2 regions of the Psychrobacillus sp. NPDC096623 genome follow, and region 2 is predicted to be linked to the other one. Evidence: riboswitches for the same ligand, from Rfam matches in the RefSeq annotation. Region 2 holds a riboswitch; the other holds the start of a gene.
What was found. A riboswitch is a leader RNA that binds a small molecule or an ion and turns the genes downstream of it on or off. The one in region 2 is predicted to bind lysine.
Positions count from the first base shown of each region.

Region 1: it holds a riboswitch for lysine, as region 2 does, so the genes downstream of both, ACIQX2_RS13860 (Na+/H+ antiporter NhaC family protein) here and dapA (4-hydroxy-tetrahydrodipicolinate synthase) in region 2, are expected to answer to the same signal.

Region 1 covers NZ_JBIWER010000005.1:37,775-45,741, reverse strand. The annotation lists gene ACIQX2_RS13880 (DUF72 domain-containing protein) at 47-898, shown strand; gene ACIQX2_RS13875 (sulfite exporter TauE/SafE family protein) at 899-1,717, shown strand; gene ACIQX2_RS13870 (bifunctional metallophosphatase/5'-nucleotidase) at 1,733-3,106, shown strand; gene yunB (sporulation protein YunB) at 3,149-3,919, shown strand; lysine riboswitch at 3,968-4,150, shown strand; gene ACIQX2_RS13860 (Na+/H+ antiporter NhaC family protein) at 4,232-5,791, shown strand; gene lipA (lipoyl synthase) at 5,899-6,834, shown strand; gene ACIQX2_RS13850 (YutD family protein) at 6,849-7,190, shown strand; gene ACIQX2_RS13845 (DUF3055 domain-containing protein) at 7,365-7,631, opposite strand; gene ACIQX2_RS13840 (DUF86 domain-containing protein) at 7,717-7,967, shown strand, end outside.
Region 2 covers NZ_JBIWER010000008.1:109,422-117,388, reverse strand. The annotation lists gene pstC (phosphate ABC transporter permease subunit PstC) at 1-840, shown strand, start outside; gene pstA (phosphate ABC transporter permease PstA) at 842-1,669, shown strand; gene pstB (phosphate ABC transporter ATP-binding protein PstB) at 1,750-2,520, shown strand; gene phoU (phosphate signaling complex protein PhoU) at 2,807-3,466, shown strand; gene ACIQX2_RS17990 (YehS family protein) at 3,581-4,093, shown strand; gene ACIQX2_RS17985 (VOC family protein) at 4,189-4,539, opposite strand; gene dapA (4-hydroxy-tetrahydrodipicolinate synthase) at 5,029-5,916, opposite strand; lysine riboswitch at 6,037-6,216, opposite strand; gene ACIQX2_RS17975 (DHH family phosphoesterase) at 6,379-7,566, shown strand; gene ACIQX2_RS17970 (LLM class flavin-dependent oxidoreductase) at 7,859-7,967, shown strand, end outside.

The DNA.
Region 1 (7,967 bases), on a different contig from region 2:
TGAACAATCTGAATGATATGATTGTATTTATAGGGAGGTGTTGCAGATGATTCAAATCGGCCTAACTGGCTGGGGGGATCACCCAGACTTGTACGTGTCTTCAGCGAAGGAAAGATTGCAAGATTACAGTGCACACTTTCCTGTTGTGGAATTAGACGCAGCATTTTACGCAATTCAGCCAATTAAAAATAGCTTAAAATGGATCAAAGAAACACCTGATAATTTTCAATTCGTCGTCAAATGCTATCAAGGGATCACTGGACATTTACGTGGCGATTTTCCTTTTGATTCCACTGAGGAGATGTTTGAATTATATCGGCAGTCGATTATTCCATTTAAAGAAGCTGGGAAGCTATCAATGGTACTTGCCCAATTCCCTCCTTGGTTCCAGTGCAATAAAGAAAGTGTGCAATATATAAGGAAAGTAAGAGAAGAGTTGAAGGATTTTGAAGTGGTCATTGAGTTTCGTAATCAATCCTGGTATGCTCCTGAATACAAAGCCTCCACACTTGAATTTCTGAAGGAGAATAACCTTCATCATAGTGTTTGTGATGAACCACAAGTTGGTGATGGCAGTATTCCTTTAGTTCCTGTTGCCACTTCAAATAAAGTGCTAGTTAGATTGCATGGTAGAAATACTTTTGGCTGGGTTAATCCGGGTAATAATGAGAAGTGGAGAGAAGTAAGGTACTTATATGATTATAATAAAGAAGAACTTACTTCTATTAAAAATGTTTGTGAGCATTTGGAAAAACAGGCAAAGGACGTTATTGTATTATTTAATAATAACTCAGGAGGACATGCTGCAAACAATGCAAAAACGTTTCAGCACATGTTAGGACTGGATTTTGAAGGTCTTGCTCCAAAACAATTAGATTTATTTGAAGGAGATTTTTAAATGGAATGGATTATACTTGCAGTAAGTGGACTATTCTCTGGAATTGTCGGAGCATTGGTTGGTCTCGGTGGTGGGGTTATTTTAGTGCCCGCTATACTTTTTTTTGGCGCAACTCTCGGGATGATACCAAATATTACACCTCAGAGTGTGGTAGGGCTCTCTGTTATCATGATGATTTTCACAGGGTTGTCTTCAACGCTTTCCTATATGAAAACCAAAACCGTTGACTTTAAGAGCGGATTTATTTTCTTTATAGGTAGTATTCCTGGAACGATACTTGGAGCGTTCGTGAACAAAGGGTTGGACTTACCTTCTTTTAATTTATATTTTGGTATTTTACTTGTTATTTTATCTACTTTGTTGTTGGTTCGTGATCGCTTAAGTCCAGTTCGTTGGTTTGTAGAGAATGGGAAAAAGAAAACCTTCGATGATGGCAATAAAACGTATGTGTACGGCTATCCGATTTGGTTTGCCCTATTATTAACTTTTGGAGTTGGGTTTGCATCTGGTCTATTTGGAATCGGTGGGGGCTCTATTATCGTACCTGCGATGATTCTACTTTTCCTATTTCCACCTCATGTGGCCGTAGGTACGTCCATGTTTATGGTATTTCTATCATCCATAGTGAACTCAGTCACTCATATTTCGTTAGGAAATGTACCGTGGCTATACACGATTCCTGTAATTCCTGCTGCTTATTTTGGTGCGAAACTTGGAGCAAAATTAAATAAAAAGTTGAATTCCGATATGCTCGTGTTGGCTTTACGAATTGTACTTCTATTATTAGGTATACGATCTATTTTAGATGGTCTACTTTGACAGGATAGGTGAAAAATGAGAGAGACGATTTATATTTATCATACAAATGATTTGCATAGTCATCTAGAAAATTGGCCAGCTATTCATCAATTTCTCTCAAATAGTCGAAAAAACCTTGGGGCACAGGCATCCTTCTTAACATTAGATATAGGTGATCATTTAGACCGTTCAAATATATTTACAGAAGGAACGCTTGGAAAAGGCAATGTGCATTTATTAAATGAAGCAAAGTATGATTATGTGACGATTGGAAATAATGAGGGGATAACTTTAAGCCATGAAGATTTGGAGACCTTATACATAGACGCTAATTTTGAAGTGATCGTCTCCAATTTCACAGATTTAGATGGCGAGATACCTTCGTGGATATTACCCTACAAAATACATGTGACCCCATCAGGTATTAAAATAGGGATTGTCGCGGCAACTGCTAATTATGATATTTATTATAAGAAATTAGGCTGGCATGTTCAAGAACCAATTCCACGTTTGAAAGAGGTATGTCATATGCTTCGTCCGCAAGTGGATATTCTTATTTGTATGTCTCACTTAGGAATGTCGCTTGATGAAATAATTTCGTTGGAAATTCCAGAGATTGATTTGATCCTGGGATCGCATACACATCATGTATTTGAAGAAGGCAAGGTGATAGGGAGCTCCTTGCAAGCCGCTACAGGTAAATACGGAATGAATGTTGGACTTGTTACAATGGAATTTGACCATGTAGCAAGAGGGATTCAATCGAAAAAAGCAGAATTATTTCGTGCAGAATCCCTACCGAATCCAGCCGATGCCGATGAACAACAGTTAATTTGGGAAAATGAAGGTATAGCTGAAATGTCTAGAATTGTTTTTTACAATCCTTCCGCACTAAAGAAGGAATGGTTCATGGAATCCGATTTATCTCATTTCTTCGGAAAAGCACTGCTTTCTTTCACTAATGCTGACTGCGCAATGTTCCCGGCTGGTATCTTTTTAAAAGACCTTCAGCAGGGACCAATTACTGCGAGGGACTTACATCAGTGTTTACCTCATCCAATTAATCCGTGTGTCATTACATTAACTGGTGCAGAGTTACTTGAGGTTATTCGTACAGGAAAAAATGAAAAATGGCCAAAGCTTGAAGTAAAAGGACTAGGATTTAGAGGTAATTATCTTGGAGCAATATTATACGAACAGCTTCAAGAGCTAGAAGATGGGACGGTGCTAATCAAAGCAACACCTCTTGAATTGGAAAAAGTTTATACATTAGCAACGTTAGATATGTTTACATTTGGTTACTTTTTTCCTTCATTAAAATTTGCTCAAAAACAATATTTTATGCCAGAGATGATTCGAGATATTGTGAAATGGTATGGACAACGTGAAAAATTTGAATATGAGTCATGAAAATCCTCCTCCTTACATAAGTAGTAAGTAGGAGGATTGTTTTTGTTCTATCAAAAAAGGAAAAAACGATTTGCTATTTTCACTAGTCAACGCAAGTTAGCTATTTTTTTAACATGTTTTATGTTATCAATTGCAGGCATCATTTATTATATTAATGAGCAACTGACTCCTACGTACCTAAGATATGCAGAAGTCCAAACAAATAAAATAGCATCCATGGTAATTAGCAAAGCGATTAACTCAAGGATTGCAAATGCACTGGATGTCAATGAAATAATTGAAGAAGTACCGTCTGATAGTACAAACATGGTAACAACTCGATTCAATACAGAAATCATTAATCGAATACTTGCTGATACAAATAGCTTAGTTCAATCTCATTTGGAGCAAGCAGAGCAGGGGAATTTGTCTAGCCTTCCATATTTGGATGATATTGAATATGACAAACAAACGATGGAAGACCAAGGTGGAATCGTATTTTTCGTTCCTATGGGGCAAGCGATGAATATTCCCATCATTGGTAACTTAGGCCCGAAAATACCTATACGCTTTCACGTCATCGGTAATGTACAATCGAATGTCACGTCTTCGATAACTAAATTTGGAATTAATAATGCTTATGTTGAAATCAATATCCATATCAAAGTAAATGTACAAATAATCGTACCTTTAGCTAGTAAAATGAGTACAGTTGAACAGAGTATTCCTGTTGCAATGGGGATTGTGCAAGGTCAGGTTCCTTATATATACACAGGTGGCGACGGGGATGCAGCTCCATCCATAGAAGTTCCACTTCCATTACCAGAAAAATAAAAAACCTTCAAAACATAGTATTTACTGTTATACTAGTAGAAATGAATAAGAATAGGTAGAGGCCGCATAACTTAAGAGTAGTTTACAGGAGAATGACAACTGTGATTGTAAACGGAAGGAAGTTTTGCCGAAATTAGATGTTGATTGTCAAGTCAATTCTAGTTGGGGTTATTTTGAACAGAAATAACACTGTCGTTTATACAGATGTATAAATGGAGAGCTACAGAGTATAAAATTATGCTTAAAATTTTAACTAAAAGCCAACCTATGTATATATATTAGGTTGGCTTTTTATATTTGGGAGGACTTGCTTTGGAAAATACAATATTTTCGATTTTACCACCACTTTTAGCAATTGTAATGGTGCTAGTGACAAAAAGAGTTTTATTATCATTGGGGGTTGGAATTGTTTCTGCAGCTTTGTTAGTAGAAAGCTTTTCACCAATTGATTCATTCGTCATTCTTTGGGATTCCTTTCTCACGTCATTCTGGGATAATGGATGGAATTTGTATAATATTTATATATTGCTGTTCATATTAATGCTTGGAGTTATTACTGCGATTGTTAGTTTATCAGGTGGAAGCACGGCTTTTGCAGCATGGGCAGTTAAGCGTATAAAAACAAATCGTGGCTCAAAGCTATTAACAGCATTTTTAGGAATTATTATTTTTGTAGACGATTATTTTAATGCACTTGCTGTTGGACAGATTGCCCGTCCAATCACTGATTCTCATCGAGTATCTCGTGCAAAACTAGCTTATTTTATTGACTCTACATCGGCACCGATTTGTGTAGTTTCTCCAGTTTCTAGTTGGGGAGCGTTCTTAATAAGTCAGCTAGGGGTTATTTTTGCTACATATGCTATTACAGACTATACGCCACTTGAGGCATTTATGTTAATGGCTCCGATGAACTTCTATGTGATTGCTGCGCTTGCGATGGTATTTTTTACTGCATGGACAGAAAATGACTTAGGTCCGATGAAAAAGCATGAAAAACTTGCAAAAGAAACTGGTGTGCTTTTTGATCCAAATAAATCAAATCCAGGTGATTTACAAGGTAATTTCCCGGAAAATAATTATGGGAAAGTAAATGATTTAATCTTACCGATTTTCTCATTAATAGTTGTAACATTATTTTCGATGTTTTGGACAGGTTACCAGGCTTCTGGAAAGGTGATGAATATATTTGTTGTTTTTGAGAACACAGATGTTCCATTCTCTCTATTTATAGGTGGATTAGTGTCGACTGTTTTAGCTATATTATTATATACTCGGCAATTTAAAAGAAATCCAAAAGCTAATGCTGGATTAATCGGAAAAGCTGTTATTTCTGGTATAAACTCGATGTTACCTGCTATTTTTATTTTGATATTTGCTTGGTCTCTTTCATTTTTGATAAACGCACTCGGAACTGGTGAATATTTAGCTAAGCTTGTGACAGATAATAATATTCCGGTTGGTGTAATTCCATTTTTACTATTTGTTTTAACAGCTTTTATGGCGTTCGCAACAGGTTCCTCATGGGGATCGTTTGGTATTTTATTACCGATCGGTGCAAGCATCATTATGGTGGTAGAGCCAGAATTATTACTTCCTGTTTTAGCTGCCGTTTTAGCTGGAGCCGTTTTTGGAGATCATTGCTCGCCTATTTCCGATACAACAATCATGTCAGCAACTGGAGCGGGGGTAAACGTAATAGACCACGTAATAACTCAGCTTCCATATGCTATTATTAGTGCAGTTATTGCGGCAATCGGTTATCTAGTTTTAGGATTAACAGGCTCAGTTATGATTGGATTTGTAAGTGTTATTGTCATTCTTATCGTATTTTTTGTGGTTTGGAGTATTAATAGTAAACGAGCAGTTTAATTAATCTTATATAGGTAATCTGTGTTTTTGTATGGTTGTTTCCAACTAAATATTATGTTACATTGACAACAGTGTAGTTAGTTTATTTAGAATGGGGTCGAGCAAAAGTGACATCGTGTAAACCAACGAAAACAGAGTACCAAAGAAAACCAGATTGGTTAAAAATTAAGTTAAACACGAACGATGAATACAAAGGTTTAAAAAAGTTAATGCGTGAAAATAATTTAAATACCGTATGTGAGGAAGCTAAATGTCCAAATATACATGAGTGCTGGGGTTCGCGAAGAACAGCTACATTTATGATTTTAGGGGCAGTTTGCACACGTGCATGTCGTTTTTGTGCAGTAAAAACTGGACTACCTAACGAATTAGACTTGGCAGAACCAGAAAGAGTTGCAGATTCGGTTGTTATTATGAATTTAAAACATGTTGTCGTAACAGCAGTTGCGAGGGATGATTTAAAAGATGGGGGTTCTGAAGTTTTTGCTGAAACGATTCGTGCGATTCGACGCAAAAATCCTTTTACTTCCATAGAAGTTTTACCTTCTGATATGGGCGGTATTGAGCAAAATATCCGCAATATTATGGATGCAAAACCTGATATTCTGAACCATAACATCGAAACGGTTCGAAGACTCACTCCGAGAGTTCGTGCAAGAGCAAAATACGATCGTTCCCTAGAATTATTACGTCGTGCCAAAGAAATGCAACCTAGCATTCCAACAAAATCGTCGCTTATGTTAGGTTTAGGGGAAACACATGAAGAGATACTAGAAGTGATGGATGACCTTCGTGCTAACAACGTCGATATAATGACGATTGGTCAATACTTGCAACCTTCTAAAAAACACTTACCAGTACTTAAATATTACTCCCCAGCTGAGTTTGGAGAATTACGTAAAATTGCTATGAGTAAAGGATTCTCCCATTGTGAAGCTGGTCCACTTGTTAGAAGTAGTTACCATGCAGATGAGCAGGTTAACGCTGCAGCTAAGCAAAGACAATTGCAAGGCGAGGAACTTCTAGCTACTCCAAATAGCTAATGGATGGTGATTGAATGATAGTTGCAGAAGGCTTTACCTATGAGATTATAGAGAATTATCGTGAGGCATTTAAAGAAGAGGCCTTTTTGGATCGGTATAGTGAAATCTTAACTAAATACGATTATATTATGGGTGATTGGGGTTATGGTCAGCTTCGTCTCAAAGGCTTTTTTGAGGACCGTAGCCACAAAGCTACATTTGATACAAAAATAGGGACAATGAAAGATTATTTATATGAGTATTGTAATTTTGGTTGTGCCTACTTTGTCGTAAAGAAAACTGGTGTAGCCCCTAAAATAGTACCTGTAGAAGCAACAATAGAAGTAAGTGAAAACCTTGAGCAAGATCAATTATGATCTGCTCGAGGTTTTTTGTTTTGTCGGGTTCTTAAGGCTATCATCCTTCGAGGTTTCATTGTTATCTACAACTATTTCAGCAATTTTACCAAGTTTATGGGCTATCCCAAAGTCTAGCACCAGAAGCAAAGAAAAAAACTAGTCATGAATGTAATCACGACTAGCCTCTTTATATTAACTTAATAATTCTCGTAAATAATCACGTAATTCTACTGCTTCTTCCTCTGATCTATTAAACACATGCTCGAGATAGCCCGGTTCTTCTACATCATCCGATCCGATAATAGCAGCTCGTCCATATTGTATGTCCATCACTAGTACTTTTCCGAAAAATCGAGAGCTTTGGGAAATAGCTAAGTCGTATCTCTGGGATTCCCCTGTAAAGCCGACAAATCTTGTTTTAGTATCTTCTACATCATCGTACAAATAAAATCGTTCCACCACGTGTCACTCCTTCCTACCTTAGAATTATGGTACTATAGAATAGGAGTACATATCAACTGAACAACAATTAGGAGGCTTTTCAATGTATTTTGTAGATAGAAAAAAAATTGCTTTAACATTGGCTCATATGAATCAGTTGTTAAACCTTATAGAGACAAAAAAAGATTGGCAAGCAGATGAAGTATCCAAATTAGCGTTTGAGCGAATTGGTCATAATATTATAGAATCAATTATCGATGTAGGTAATTCGATGATTGACGGCTTTATCATGCGCGATCCAGGTGGTTACGATGATATTATCGATATTTTAACGGATGAAAAAGTTATCTCTGT
Region 2 (7,967 bases):
ATGTCGCAGCGAGTATTCTTAATCTGTGCGCTTCTCTCTGTAGTAACTTTATTGTTAATCATTGGATTTGTATTTTATAAAGGAGCTCATCCTTTTGTAGCGGAGGGCTATAGCTTTATAGACTTTATATTTGGCAGTGATTGGGTACCGAGTGAAGATAAATTCGGTATATTCCCAATGATTGTTGCATCCATTTTTGCAACAATCGGAGCGCTAATCATTGGTGTTCCAATTGGCTTATTTACTGCTATTTTCTTAGCTGAAATTGCCTCAAGTAGAATCGCCAAAATTATTTCACCAGCTATCCAATTGTTAGCTGGTATCCCATCTGTTTTATACGGGGTATTTGGACTAGCTATTATCGTACCGTTTTTACAAAATACTTTCGGTTTAGTAAAAGGACAAAGCTTAATAGCTGTTATTCTTGTTCTTGCTATCATGATGCTTCCTACTATTGTGACTGTAGCTGAGACAGCAATTCGCGCTGTCCCACAAACCTATCGTGAAGGATCATTAGCTCTTGGAGTATCTCAAATAGGGACTATTTTTAAAGTAATTGTACCAGCAGCTAAATCCGGTATTATGACCGCAATTGTATTAGGCCTAGGTCGTGCAATTGGAGAAACAATGGCAGTTATTTTAGTTGCTGGTAATAGCTTAATCGTACCAACGAGCCTAGGAGATAGTGTTCGACCGCTTACGACGAATATAGCATTAGAAATGGGCTATGCATTTGGGACACATCAGGAAATGTTATTTGCAACCGGTATTGTTTTATTCTCATTTATCTTAATACTAAATTTTGTATTAGCGAAAATAAGTGCAAAGGGAGGTAACTAAGATGAGACAATTTAAAGATAACTTGTTCCGTGGACTTTTATGGTTATCCGCTATCTTATCCGTTGCCGTCCTCGTGATGATTGTTGGGTTTATCTTTTATAAAGGTATTGGCTTGATAAGCTTCGATTTCATCTTTGGTGATTATTCACCAGCTGGTGGTGGTGGTATTTGGCCAATGATTATAACAACTATTTACACAGTTCTAATTTCGTTAGTTATTGCAACGCCAATCGGAATTCTAGCAGCGGTTTATTTGCAGGAATACGCTAAACAAGGGCGATTAGTTAGACTAATACGCTTTGCAACAGAGAGTTTAACAGGGATTCCATCCATCATCTATGGATTGTTTGGAGCCGTATTCTTTGTTACAACCTTAAAATTGGGTATGTCGATTTTAGCAGCTTCCTTGACCTTAACGATTATAGTACTACCTGTTATCATTCGTACAACAGAAGAAGCTTTAAAAACAGTGCCACGTTCGTATCGTGAAGGATCCTTAGCACTAGGGACAACCAAACTACAAACACTATATAAAGTAATATTACCAAGTTCCATGCCGGGGATTTTATCTGGGATTATCCTTTCCGTTGGACGAATCGTTGGAGAATCAGCTGCCATATTCTTAACTGCAGGTACAGTAGCAGCTATGCCAGATAGCATTCTATCTTCAGCTAGAACGTTAACTGTTCATGCATATTTAGTTACACAAGAGTCTGGAGACATTGAACTTGCAGCAGCAGTAGGTATTGTGTTAATCGTAATTATTTTAGCAATCAATCTTTCCGCAACATATATATCGAAAAAATTTAACAAAGCAACCAATAAGTAAGAGTATGTTAACGAAACCACAGCAAAAGAACATGCTGAGCTAACGACCAAAAAAATCGAGTGGGGAAGGTATTTTAGCATATGGAGCAACGTAAACAAGATACAGCAATTATTAATGTAAGAGATTTGAATTTATTCTATGGGGAAAAACAGGCATTATTCGGAGTAGATCTTGCTATTTCTGAAAAAGAGGTTACTGCTTTAATCGGTCCTTCAGGCTGCGGTAAATCTACTTTTTTACGTACATTAAATCGTATGAATGATTTAATCGACGGTGTGAAAATTACAGGAGATGTCGTTATTGATCATGAGAATATTTATAAATCCAATGATGTGATTAAGCTACGTACAAAAGTTGGAATGGTATTTCAAAAGCCAAACTTATTCCCAATGAGTATTTATGACAATGTTGCCTATGGTCCAAGAATGCAGGGTATTAAAAATAAAAAAGAATTAAATATAATTGTTGAAGAAAGTTTGCGTAGTGCAGCGATTTGGGATGAGGTAAAAGATCGTCTTAAAACATCCGCACTTGGTTTATCAGGCGGTCAGCAACAGCGCGTTTGTATAGCGCGTGCGATAGCGATGAAACCTGATATTATTTTAATGGACGAGCCTACTTCTGCGTTAGACCCAATTTCAACGTTAAAAATAGAAGAGCTAATCAACAATATGAAGCGAGATTATACGATTGTCATTGTTACTCATAACATGCAGCAAGCCGCTCGTATCTCTGATAAAACCGCGTTTTTCTTAAATGGAGAAGTAGTTGAATATGATGATACAGATAACATTTTCTCTACACCACAGGATCAAAGAACAGAAGATTACGTAACAGGTCGATTCGGTTAAAGTAAAACATCAATCAATGGGGTATGCTTGTCCCACTGATTCAAAGCGGAACTCAGGCAAATAACGTGCATCGTGCGGCATTGTCTGAGTGACCAACATCCTGTTGGGCCGAACAATTCGGACTTTTAGGGGCAGTTAATCTCCCACTTACGCTTTTTTGTGCTTCAACCAAGCCATGAAGAGGGAGTCTTACGACGTACTGGAAGTACTAGTGCCGATCTCGTCGCCACAGGACGTGGTGAATTTAATCGGTCAGCGCGTAAATGTGGATAATAGGAGGGTACAAATGAGCATCCGTGTAAACTTTGAAAATAATTTAGACGAACTAAAAAGTAAAATTACTGAAATGGGTGAACTTTCCATTGTAGCTCTCGAAAAATCTTTTAAAGCTTTAAAAACACAAGATGTAGAAATTGCTTTAAAGGTTATTGAGGGTGATACAGCAATTGATAAACTGGAAACAGAGATTAATCAGTTCACCATTTGGATTATGGCAAAAGAAGCACCTGTTTCTAGAGACTTACGGGAGATTATTGGTATCCTTAAAATCTCCTCTGAAATCGAGCGAGTGGCGGATTTTGCGGTTAATATTGCAAAAGCAACGATTAAAATCGGAAAGCCTACCCCTTTACTAAATATTACGCATCTAGAGCAGATGAAGGATTTATCGATTGAAATGCTCAAAAAAGCACTGCAATCTTTTTTAGAGGAAAAAATTCTACTTGCGAAAGAAGTTGCCGACCTAGAGGATGAGGTCGATCAACATAGCAGGGAAACTTATAAAAAACTTACTGCTTATCTTAGTGAGCATCCAGAAGAAACTAACCAGCTCGTACAATTATTATTCATCAATCGTTTTCTGGAGAGAACAGCAGACCATATAACAAATATTGCTGAAAGTACTGCATATTTGATAAAAGGTCAAATTTATGATTTCAATTCATAATTAATAAATATAGATACTGGAGGGGAAATGTGAAATTTTCTTCTCCAGTTTTTTAATACTAGCTCAAATTATAGAAGAAGTGCTATTCTAATAATAATTATAGGAGGCTTTTAAATGGAGAATAATGATATATTAATCAGATTGAGATATGCCTTAGATATTAAAAATAAGGACATGGTAGAGATTTTTAAACTTGGTGGCGTGGAAGTCACAAAGGAAGAGGTACTCAAAATTCTTACGAAATCAAAAGAAGATGATGGCGATGAAGAAGTAGTGGATGATGACAACCATATGAAGTGTAATAATAAAATGCTGGAGTCATTTTTGAATGGTCACATCACTTATAAAAGAGGAAAACAGGATCCTAAACCAGAGCAGCCAGCTAGTCCTGAGCTAACTGAGCAGCAGAAGGACCATGTGAATAATATGCTATTGAAGAAGCTCAAGGTAGCACTGCAATTAACAACAGAGGATATGCTAGATATTTTAGATGATGGTGGTATCGCTGTTTCAAAAGGGGAACTAGGCGCCATTTTACGAAAGCCTGGTCACCGTAATTATAAAGAATGCGGGGATAATTTCGCCCGCAAATTCTTAAAAGGTCTAGCGGTGAAATATAGAGGTTAAAGTTTAATGAACTACTATTATGAAAAATGAGCTTGGAGAAGAATATCCGAGCTCATTTTTTTGTCTTTTTTAGTTTTTCCAATCCTTAAAATCCTCTATTTCTCCCAAAGCTCCATCAGTCGACCTTCAGGATCTTTAATCCAAATAAACTTTCCATATTCGCTAATCTCTTTTTCCTTTTCAAGTGGTACACCAATGTCTTCAAGATGTTTGATAGTCTCGTTCAAATCATGTACTTGAAAATTTAACATCACTTGTTGTTCAGTTGGAAAGTAACTGTCATTCTCTGTAAAAAAAGAAAAGATAGTCTCATTTCCTAATTGAGGTTTAATAACTGTCCCATTCCAGCTTTCTATTTCTTCAATCTTTAGTACTTCACTGTACCATTTTTTTATAACTTCCATATTCTTAGTTCTCCAAAATATTCCTCCAAAACCTTTTATCATTTTTACTAACCCCTGTCTGTTTTTGATTTTTAGTTTTTCAATTCAATTATAGATTTAATCTAACTGCTTATGTCCGACTAGTGAATAAAGGAAAAGATCGCCTTTATTGTAATTCTTTCATGGCTTTTCAGAGCTAACATAGTCGCTTGCGCATTTGTTCTTTCAACTGATAAACAAACCATTTACATCACTGTATGAGTAAAATGTGAAATAAAAAATCCCAATCTTATCTTAGACTAACTTGTCCCCATATAATAAATTCAACAATTAGGACGTCAATCCCTTCCTGGAACAACGCTGCCGTTGGTTCATAAAATTAAGTTATAGGTCGCAGTTTTATGAAGTTTCTCATATCATTAGGAAGTCTGTAGTTAAAAGTAGGATTTTCGTGTATTAAATGAATATCACTTGCGACATAAACCTTTTCTTTAAAGAGAGCCAAGTAAAAAAAGAGCGAATTCTGGTGTAGATCGAATTCGCTCTTTTTTCTTATAATGAGACTGTTTCTAAATGTGAAGATAATACATTTTGCAATGTGCTAAGCTCCTCGGCGTTTAATGGAATCATTGGTAGGCGTACACCACCTACAGGAATTCCTTTTAAATTTAAAGCAGTTTTTACAGGTGTCGGGTTTGGTGCAGCAAATAATGCCTTCATAATCGGTAATAACGTGCGGTGATCACTAGCAGCCTCTTTTATATTGCCACTGTTGAATTTTGCAATCATCGCTTGCATTTCGTTTCCGATAACATGAGATGCTACGGAAATGACACCTGCACCTCCAATCGATAGTACTGGAATTGTTAACCCATCGTCGCCGCTATAGAGGGAAAAGTCTTCGCGTGTATTGCTGATGATTTCAGCCATTGTATCTAAGTTGCCGCTAGCTTCCTTTATCGATACGATATTAGGTATTTGAGACAGGCGGATTACTGTATCAACCGTCATATTGACTACACTACGACCTGGAATATTGTATAGCATAATCGGCAGGGATGTAGCTGCTGCAATTGCTTTGAAATGCTGGTACATGCCTTCTTGTGATGGCTTGTTGTAATAAGGAACAACTAGCATAATACCATCGACACCTGCATCAGTTGCACGTTTTGTTAGCTCGATGGACGCTTTTGTATTATACGAGCCAGTTCCAGCAATTACAGGAACTCTTCCATTCACAACCTCCACAGTAAATTTAAACAATTGAACTTTTTCTTCCTCCGTTAATGTCGGAGACTCTCCAGTTGTACCAGATACAACTAATCCTTCTGTTCCATTATCGATTAAGTAATTTATTAAGTTTCGTGTAGCTGGAAAGTCAATCTCTTCGTTATGATCAAAAGGAGTCACCATTGCCGTTAATATTTGTCCAAAATTCATAACTTCTCCACATCCTATAATTTATTATTAAAAATTCAGGGAGAAGGGCATTTTTCAGTAGACGCAAAAAAGCAACAACGAGGGCTCGTTGCTGCAATAGAAATAAAGTAATATTTCTGTGCGTAAGATAGCCCTCCATATAGTCTCCTATATGACAATCCAGTGTTTGTTCAACAACAGAACCAGCTTCAAGAAAAATGAGATTCTTTCAACTTCGGCAAATTCCCCTTTCCACAAATGTCACAGGATCTCATTCTCCTCCAAAAGTGTACTGATGGTTTTTGCGCCTCTATCCTTACTTCAAATGTATTTGAAATAAGAGAATATTTAATTACTAAAATAATACATGGTTTTTCCTACTATTGCAACAGATTACATGTAAAATAAATATAAAGCTATTAGAGGTAAGTTCTAATAATAAGTTTCTCACGAAATAACCATACTATACTAGAGGTGAAAAGGATGTATAAATTATTGTCTCATAATGATTTAGATGGCGTCGGATGTGGCATCTTAGCAAAGCTTGCTTTTGGTGAGCAAGTGAAGGTGCGCTATAATTCGATTTCTTCACTTAATCGAGAGATTGAATATTTTTTAGAAAATGATGAGCCGGATACGTTTTTATTTATAACGGATTTGACTCCAAACGAAGAGAATGAAAAAAAGTTAAATGATTTTTACAATGCAAAAGGAAAGCTCCAATTAATTGACCATCACAAATCTGCTCTCCATTTTAATGATTATGACTGGGGTTATATTTCAGTAGAAAACTCTGAAGGAAAATTAACCTCCGCTACTTCATTATTATATGAATATCTTGTTAATAATGAACTGTTGAAACCAACTGCTGCGCTTTCGGAGTTTGTAGAGTTAGTTAGACAGTATGATACATGGGAATGGGAGAAGAACGGAAACAAGCGTGCCCATTCACTAAATTCCCTTTTCTATTTAATAGCTATAGAAGAATTTGAAGAAAAGATGTTAGAGCGTCTCCGTACTAGTGAGACCTTCAATTTTGATGAATTTGAAAAGAAAATATTACTTATGGAAGAAGACAAGATTGACCGCTATATTCGCAGAAAGAAAAAAGAGATTGTCCAGGCGAAAGTAGGAGAACATTTAGCTGGTGTTGTATATGCAGAAACGTATCATTCAGAGCTTGGCAATGAACTAGGTAAAGAAAATCCGCATCTCGACTATATAGCAATTGTAATTATGGGAGGGAAAAGAATCTCTCTTCGTACAATTTATGACCATATCGATGTATCTAAAATTGCTGGACAGTTTGGCGGTGGGGGGCATCAAAAAGCATCTGGCTGTAATTTAACAGAGGAAGCCTATAAGTTATTTGTTTTGGACACATTCCACCTGTCACCGATTTTGGAAGATGCAAAAAGAAATCAATATAATTTGAAACAATCATCCTTTGGTTCGTTTTATAAAAATAGAAATAATGAAACGTTCATCTTATATTCTAAAAATGGGGTCGATTGGATTCTGGAAAAAGATAAAGTAGCAATCGAAAAAACCTTTACTAGCTTTGAAGAAGGGGAGCGTTTCTTAAAGCGGAACTACGAGGCAGCTTTAGTTAGAGACGAACTTTTCGTCGATTACTTAATGAGTGAAGTGAAAAAAAGAGAGAACTCCTGATACGGAGAATTTTAGGCGGACATAAAATGTATATTGCTTAAGTTACTTTCGCTCAGTCATTGAATACTCGCTTTCAGAAAGTTGATACTCTCGGAAGGACCTTGCTACTCGTCTTCAAGGTAACTTTACTCGCTCTTCACCTTGATTTATTTACGTAACTGAATATTTATCCAAATGACACTCCTTCTAATGAAACTGGAAAATTGAATATAAATTGAATGATAAGGTATCATTAAGCCGAGAGACTTATTTAGAAAATAATAAGACTGCAGAATTGAAGGAGGCAAATCATATGGAAATTGGAATAACAACGTTTGTTGAAACAACTCCGGATGTAAAAACGGGTAAAATAATTAGCCATGCAGAGCGTATTCGAGAGGTTATAGAAGAGATTGTATTAG